Regions from separate parts of the Pantoea sp. sgz302252 genome, predicted to be linked through region 2. Evidence: predicted binding sites of a transcription regulator. Region 2 holds the regulator's gene; the other holds the start of a gene.
What was found. The regulator Fur, encoded in region 2, represses iron uptake genes when iron is present. The targets are predictions, from matches to a motif close to ATAATAATGAGAACNACTATCAA.
Positions count from the first base shown of each region.

Region 1: a site for Fur is predicted at 2,217-2,239, ahead of fepB (Fe2+-enterobactin ABC transporter substrate-binding protein). Genes of this name have one in related genera too.

Region 1 covers NZ_JBLFJW010000018.1:87,787-92,089, forward strand. The annotation lists gene entE ((2,3-dihydroxybenzoyl)adenylate synthase EntE) at 1-1,006, opposite strand, end outside; gene entC (isochorismate synthase EntC) at 1,016-2,191, opposite strand; gene fepB (Fe2+-enterobactin ABC transporter substrate-binding protein) at 2,367-3,326, shown strand; gene entS (enterobactin transporter EntS) at 3,400-4,303, opposite strand, start outside.
Region 2 covers NZ_JBLFJW010000035.1:54,643-58,945, reverse strand. The annotation lists gene ACLW56_RS21240 (hypothetical protein) at 1-446, shown strand, start outside; gene ACLW56_RS21235 (hypothetical protein) at 532-1,437, shown strand; gene fur (ferric iron uptake transcriptional regulator) at 1,564-2,016, opposite strand; gene fldA (flavodoxin FldA) at 2,330-2,860, opposite strand; gene ybfE (LexA regulated protein) at 3,010-3,303, opposite strand; gene ybfF (esterase) at 3,435-4,199, opposite strand.

The sequences.
Region 1 (4,303 bases), on a different contig from region 2:
CCGCCATGCCGAAAACTTGCTGCAACTGGCAGCCCACTTCTGCAGGAATGCGCGCGGCGAGCGTCGCGGACAGGCGAGCGCCCCCCACTTGCAACAGTTTCAGGGAAGCAAGTTGCGCATTGCTGCCGGTTGCCTGAATTTCCTGTAGCCACAGGCTCACGGCAGGCGGAACCAGCGCCGCCACGGTAATCTTGTGTTGTTCAATCAGCGGGAAGCAGAGCGTCGCACTGGGATCGGCCGCCAGCACAACGCAGCCTTCAGCGAGAAAAACACCCAACGCGCCGGGCGAGCTCATGGCGTAGTTATGAGCCGCAGGCAAGGCGCACAGATACCGCGTGCGGGTATCGAACTCACAAATTTCATTGCTACGACGAATGCTGTAGTAATAATCGTTGTGGGTACGAGGAATGAGTTTTGGCGTGCCCGTGCTGCCGCCGGAAAGCTGGAAAAAGGCAACTTCATCAGCCTTAGTCGGCGTGGGCACAAAATTATCGGCCGGTTGGGCAATGGCGGCCGCCAGGTCGTGCTCGCCATGATCGTTACGCAGAAGCACCGCCCGCACCGAGCGATGCTCACTCACAAACGAGTTCAGAAACTCATCATTGGCAAACAGCGAGTGTTCACGATCGGCAATCAGAAGGGCAGGCTCAATCTGCGCGGCGTAAGCATGCAGCTCACTCCGCTGATGGCTGAACAACGCGTTGACCGGAGCCACGCCAATACGCAGCAGCGCAAACAGCGTGATGTAAAACTCCGCCACGTTGCCCAAATGCACCAGCGCAGTTTCGCCGGGTTTCACACCCAGACGCTGCAATGACGACGCCAGATTATCAATCTGCGTGTTGAGCTCCCTGTAAGTGACACGGCGCTCTCCCTCAATCACCGCCAGCGCATCGCTATGAGCGTGGCGGGTCAACATGTCGGTCAGCGGCAATTCCTGCCAGTAGCCCTTTTCACGGTAGCGAGCCGCCAGATCGTCTGGCCAGCGAGTAAACGCGACGCTCATGGTCACTCCTTAATTCAGGCCAAACACGTTCAGCATGGTGGTTAACTTCACGCCCGTTTCACGCCATTCACCAAGCGGTGAAGAGGCAGGCACGATGCCCGCGCCAGCAAACAAACGAAGATGATTTTGACGGACTTTGGCGCAGCGAATCGTCACCACCCATTCACCGTTTCCTTCTGCATCGCACCAGCCGACAATGCCGCCGAACAGCTCGCGTTCGAAAGGTTCAAGCTCGGCAATCAGCGCTTTCGCCACATCATGGGGGAAGCCGCTTAGCGCCGGAGTCGGGTGCAACAGACAAGCCAGCGACAGCGCGTTTTCCTGCGCTTTCGCTTCGCCTTCGATGGGCGTGGCGAGGTGCCAGAGTGTTGGGGTGGTAATCAGCTGCGGGGATGACGGCAGTGCGAGTTTTTCGCTGCGTGGAGCCAGCACTTTTTTCATCGCCTGGGTGACGAGATCGTGCTCATGGCGATCCTTTTCAGATGCCAGCAGACGGTTACCCGCTTCACGATCCAGCACGTTATCCGGCTGACGACGCGCAGAACCTGCCAGTGGCAGAGAGCTGAAATGCTTGCCCTCTTTGCGTAACAGCAATTCCGGGCTTGCGCCGAGTAACACACCGCCGTCAGCCAGGGGCACATGGAAATTGAAGCTCGCCGGGTTCTGAGCGATCAGACGTTCCAGCAAAGCTCCGGTATCCACGGCAGTATCGGTGGTCATTTCGATCAGACGCGACAGGACAATCTTGTCCACTTGCGGCGTCGCGGTGAGCTCTGCGGCTTTCGCCACCATCGACATAAACACATCCTGCTCGGGGATCTCCTTGCGGGCTGTTACCTGCATGGGTTTCAGCGTCGCGGCGAAGGGCGCGGAGTGTTGTTTGTCAGTGCGGGAAAACGCTTCGCTGCTTTTGGGGATAAACAGCGCGGAAGGTTGTGTCGTGTCGAAGGGAATGGCCCCGACCAGCAACGGTTTGTCGATGCCTGCCGCTTTGGCGTCAGCAAAGGCCTGAGCGATGCTGGTCTGGAATTCGCCAGCCAACGTTTCGCCCCCTTCCACGGGCTGAGAAATTCGGCGAAAACAGCCGTGGGTCGTAAAACTGCGGTACGGCGACATAAAAAAGAAGCTGTCGGCAGACAGCGTTGGTGCGACTTCCTGAACGGCCTCAGCCAGTGACGTTTCCATATCATCCTCCAAAACGATAAAGATATTAATAATGATTATCATTTATATTTTTGTTCGGTAAGGTAAAAGTAAACGCTCGCACTGTCAACTTCCGCAGCATCATCCTGCTTGCATCTGCACGCCCCTCAAGTGAAAATGAGAAGCATTAATATCACCAAAACAGGATACTGACCTCGTGAAATCCCCTGCTTTTTTCCGTAATGCCCTGTTGTGTCTCGGTCTTTCGCTTTTAGGATTAACCTCAACGCTGGCTGCCGACTGGCCTCGTCAGGTCACTGACAGCCGCGGGACGCGTACGCTCGACAGCAAGCCGCTGCGCATTGTTTCCACCAGTGTCACCCTCACCGGTTCACTTCTCGCCATTGATGCGCCCGTGGTAGCAAGTGGCGCGACAACCCCGAATAATCGCGTCGCGGATGACCAGGGTTTTCTGCGCCAGTGGGGGGATGTCGCCAGACAACGCAAACTCGCTCGCCTGTACATTGGCGAGCCCAGCGCTGAAGCGGTTGCCGCTCAAATGCCGGATCTGATCCTCATCAGCGCCACTGGCGGTGATTCCGCGTTAGCGCTCTACGATCAGCTCTCCGCCATCGCGCCAACGCTTATCATCAATTACGACGACAAGAGCTGGCAGCAACTCCTGACGCAGCTCGGCACGATCACCGGCCAGGAGAAACAAGCCGCAGCACGCATCAGCGAATTTGACAGCAAGCTCAACGCGCTAAAGCAAAAAATGAAACTGCCGCCGCAGCCTGTCAGCGCACTGGTGTACACCGCCGCGGCGCATACCGCCAACCTGTGGACGCCGGAATCCGCACAGGGCAAGCTTCTGGCACAACTCGGCTTCAGCCTGGCACCGCTGCCTGAAGGGCTGCACACCAGCCAAAGCCAGGGCAAACGTCATGACATTCTGCAGCTTGGCGGAGAAAACCTGGCGACCGGTCTAAACGGGCAATCGCTGTTTCTGTTTGCTGGCGACCAGAAAGATGCCGACGCGATTTATGCCAATCCACTGCTCTCACACCTGACCGCAGTGCAGAACAAGCATGTTTATGCGCTTGGCACCGAAACGTTCCGTCTTGATTACTACAGCGCGATGCTGGTATTGCAGCGTCTTGAGGCTTTGTTTGGCTGAGTTATTGCCGGGTGGCGGCTTTCGCCTGACCCGGCCTACTTTATGGGGTCAGTCCAGAAGCGCCGCCGGGCAATCAGGCGGCTTCTTCCACTGGCTCAGCTTCCCGCCGAAATCCACGCAGTTCACGCAACAGCAGAATCAGCAACAGTCCCACGATCGCCAACGCCCAACCGCTGACACTCGCTGCGGCGGCTGGCGTTAACATCGCACCCATTCCACCCAGCAGTGCTGCACCGATGGCATCGCCTGTCACGTTTTGCGCCGTCCACAATCCGTTAATTCTGCCGAGCATCGCTTCAGGCGTTTGTGTCTGAATAAGGGTGTATTGCAGCAGCGAACTGACAGCGCTCAGCCAGCCGAACAGCGCCAGACAAATTACGCCCAGCAGCCAAACTGGCATCAGGCTGAATAAGCCAATCGCGATAAACGCCGCCACCGTGGTGGTTAACATCAGCATTCCAGGCCGTACGTGCTGCGCGAGCCGTCCGCTGGTGAGCGCCCCGAGCGCCGCGCCCAACGGGATTGCCGCGTAAAGCAGGCCAATTTGCGCCGCTGACATTTGCCACTGCATCGCCAGCGCCGGATAAAGCACGCGCACCGCGCTCGCCATCGTCAGCAAACCGCCGAGCAGCGCTATGCCGCCAATTAGCGGGCTGTTAAAGAGAAACTTCAGACCCGCCATTAACGATTTCAGTGGATGCTCACGAGGCTGCGGCGGAGGCGGTAACTGAGGTAAACGCAGCAGCGTCAGAGTGGTGATAAACGTCCCGATAGCCGCCAACAGATAGTTCCAGGAGAAGCCCCCACTGGCGAGCAGCAACCCGCCAACCATCGGAGAAATCACTGAGCCCAGACGGACAGTCAGCATGGTGATGGCCCCGGCCTGCATCAGGTTTTCTCGCCCGACCAGAGCGGGCGTGGCGGCCAGCAGTGCTGTCACGCCGATGGATGCAAACAGCCCGTCCCAAATGCCGAGC
Region 2 (4,303 bases):
TGATTCTTATAGCTGAAAAAATAACTGTTGAAGATCCTAATGATATAGAGTCACGTCTTCACGGTAATTTTGTTAACAAAACGGATAGGAATGATGCTTCAGCTAACGTTACGGCCGATCAGACATATCTCTTGAATCCTGTATTTTACAATAGCACGCTGCGTATAAATATATGTCAAAATTTTGTATGCAAGCCGCTTACAGGAAAAAACTCCAGGGTATCTACACTTTGTCATGAACTTTCCCATTTTTATCGAAATGGTGCACAAGGTGAATATGGAGGGATGGGTACCGATGATATGCCAACTAAGGGAGGTTTTAATAATAATAAATCCTATGTGAAAAATGCTGATGCATTAAAAATTGAGCACAGTCAGTATGTGTTTAAAAATGCATATAATGTTGAAAGATATTTTGAGTTGACATCAGTTAGTGAAGATGTGTAGGGATAGTAGCATTTATAGATAACCGATTGGAAGCGGTATGTTTATCTGGAATGTTTTAATTGATCATTGAATAGTGGGTTGTGCCATGAATAATAATTCATATTTAATAAAAATAACAGCGGCGCTAATGTGTACCCTTCACTTTTCGTGTGCGCTTGCAAGTGAAGATGTTATTCTCCAAAAATACACATATGGATATCCTTATTCCAGTGAAGGACGGCGTAATAAGGCAATGACTGATCCTTTGCCTGGTGCGGATTTAACCCTGGATGGAAAGGTTGGGAAAATATATTCTTACTATAGTTTGAGCGAGGAAGGAAATAGCGTGATGCAAAAAAAGAAACATATTTATGCTCATCTTTTAGTTCAGAATAGAGGTCATGATATTGTTGCTAAGGTTGGTTTTTATAACCGAAGCCATCAGACATATTATATCCATAAAAGTAGGCTTGCTATAGATGATCCGGAGTTTTACCCTTTATATGGTCATGCATTTTCAATAGCTTCGGATGGCGTGAGTTCATATTACCTTGGTCATCGATGGCATTTTGATGATGAGGTTAATGAAAGTAGAGATGGATGGGAGGAAATTCCAGCAAGAAAAATTTATTCATTTACAATTAAATTGAACGCTGCATATGCATTCTTGCCAGGGAGACATCATTACAATATAGGTTCCTTAGAGTATTCTATCGTCAATAAGCAATGGTTTGTTGATCAGGAAATATACAAAAACCTCTTTTCAATTCTTGCGTTGACTTACTTTGATTGCCAGGTGAAAAAGGATGAACCCTATGTTCTGAAAGTTAATGAGTTGTGTACTTTAGATGATTCTTCTGACATTAGCATAGGAGAGTTTTTATATAATTTAGATTTTCATGGCTTTGATCCCAATAATTATTTTGAGATAAGAACTAATCAGATTGTGATTGACATAGATGGAGATAAGCTAACATCGCCTTATGATGACACTGAGGGTGGTGGTCGATGAAGAGAAAAATATTTAATGCTAAACAAAATATTTATGTAGGTAAGTGAAATGAAAAATATAATAATAAATGGAAAGAAAAACCCACCAGCACATCTCTGCTGGTGGGTTTTATACTACGGATACTGATTATTTATCAGTATCGTCGTGTGCATGTTCATCTTCACGGCAGTCGCCTTCTGCGCAGTGACCGTAAAGATACAAGCTGTGGTTGGTCAGACGAATGCCGTGTTTAGTGGCGATTTCGCGCTGACGCGCTTCAATGGAATCATCACTGAATTCAATCACCTTGCCACAGTCGAGGCAAATCAGGTGATCGTGATGATGTTGTTGTGTCAGTTCGAAAACAGATTTACCGCCTTCGAAATTGTGGCGGGTGACAATGCCGGCGTCGTCGAACTGGTTCAGAACGCGATAAACCGTTGCCAGACCAATTTCTTCGCCCATGTCGATAAGGCGTTTATAGAGGTCTTCCGCACTGACATGGTGATTGTCCGGCTCCTGAAGCACTTCCAGAATTTTTAAACGAGGAAGCGTGACTTTCAGGCCGGCCTTCTTCAATGCGGTATTGTTGTCAGTCATGCGGAATCAGTCCTGTTGCTATACGATACACTTCCTTATCAGGAAGCATTACTAAGAATGAATTCAGGATAATGCGTCTCATTATAGAACTGTCAACCTTAAATGAAAACCGCAATCCCTGAGCAAAGTATGCTTTTCAAAAACGAGGCGTCCGGCAAAGCGAAACCTCAGACCTCGTCAAAACAGTGGACATTGTACAGACATGCGGCCAAAAGTTAAAAATTTGTAGCGATTAATTTGATTGCTTTTAGCTATTAATGTCACACAACCTATCGCTAATACGGCGCAACGCAGGCGCTGCGCCGTCACCCAATCAGGCGTTTTTAATCTCTTCGAGGTGCAGCTCTTCAGAAATCTGCTTAACCCATTTCTCAACACGCTCTGCGGTCAGTTCTGGTTGACGGTCTTCGTCAATCGCCAGACCGACGAAGTGATCGTCATCAGCCAGGCCTTTAGAGGCTTCAAAATGATAGCCCGCCGTTGGCCAGTGGCCGACGATAGTTGCGCCGCGTGGTTCAATGATGTCCCGGATTGTGCCCAGTGCGTCACAGAAGTACTCTGCGTAGTCTTCCTGGTCACCGCAGCCGAACAGCGCGACCAGCTTGCCGTTGAAGTCTACCTCTTCCAGCGTTGGGAAGAAGTCGTCCCAGTCACACTGCGCTTCACCGTAATACCAGGTCGGAATACCCAGCAGCAGAATATCGAACCCTTCGAGATCTTCTTTGCTGCTCTTGGCAATGTCATGCACTTCAGCAACGTCTTTCCCAAGCTGCTTCTGAATCATCTTCGCGATATTTTCGGTATTGCCGGTGTCGCTGCCGAAGAAAATGCCTGTAATTGCCATGAGTAAAATAACCTCTTGAAACGTATTGAAATGGTGGTGGAATGTTGCCCACAGATAAAGGCAATGATAGCAGGAGGTGAAGTGCGCGGAAACAGCAAACGCGCTGGACTGCACTCTCTGCTACATGAAAGTGACGTTTTGCTGGATTTTCAGACAAGTTCCTGGCGATGCAGAGCGGCCAGTTGTTGCATCAACATCTCTTCGATGAGTTCGCTGCGGCTCATGTTTCTGGCGTCAGCCAGTTCATTCAGCGCATCAACGGCGTCGTTATTGAGCTTCAGCTCAACTCGCTTGAGACCTTTACTCTTGTCACGTTTAAGCTGATTACGCTTATTAATGCGTAACTGTTCGTCGCGTGAGAGCGGATTGGTTTTCGGCCTTCCCGGGCGACGCTCATTTGCGAACAAATCTAATGTCGTTCGGTCCGTTTGTTCTTTTGCCATGATTCAGAGTGACTTCGGGGAAACAAGCCGCCGGACGACAGGCCCGGCGCAGATAGCGCGCAATCATACATCAGCGAACCCCACACGCCAACGCCGTGAGCCACATTGGCGTGCGGTCGCTCGCATTTTAATCATTCAGCCAGATATCGGCGAATGGCGCGGAGCACAGCGTCCGGTTTTTCGGCATGCACCCAGTGTCCTGCGCCTGCAATAATATGCGCTCGGGCTTGCGGGAACTGAGAGAGCAAATCATCGCGATACTCTGGCGTGACGTACGGTGAGTTTCCGCCAGGAATGAACAGGGCAGGGTGATCCCACGCAGGAACAGTCTGCCAGCCAACAATATTGGCATACTGATCCCACAAGACGGGCACGTTAAAGCGCCACGCGCCCTCGACAAACGACTTCAGCAGAAACTGAATCACGCCTTCTTCATTAAGATGCTCGCGCATCACTTCAGCGGCTTTTTGACGCGTTGCCACGCCCGCTTCGGTCACGGCGTTAATGGCCGCAAAAATCTCATCGTGACGACGGACGTGATAATCCACGGGGGCGATGTCGATAGCGACCAGCTTATCCACGCGATTCGGCGCTAACGCCGTGAAGGCCATCACCGCTTTTCCGCCCATTGAATGACCCATCAGCGTGGCTTTTTCAATGTTATGGGCATCAAGGGTGTCTAAAAGATCCTGAGCCATCGCGGAATAAGTCATTTCAGATGAACGCTCTGACTGGCCGTGATTGCGCATATCAACTTGCAGGATGTCATGGTCGCTCACGAGGTCTCGGGCGAGGATCCCTAAGTTATCCAGACTCCCAAAAAGGCCGTGTACCAGGACGATGGGAGAATTATTGTGCGGGTTTTGTGCAGTTTGCGCTCGGGTATGTAAATTCATGGCAAAGTTCTTTTTTTCGCTTCGTCGGGTTAGGGTATCATGTTGAACATTCTGCCACCCGGCTGCAACACTCAGTAGTCGTCTGAGTTTTTGCCGACACGCTA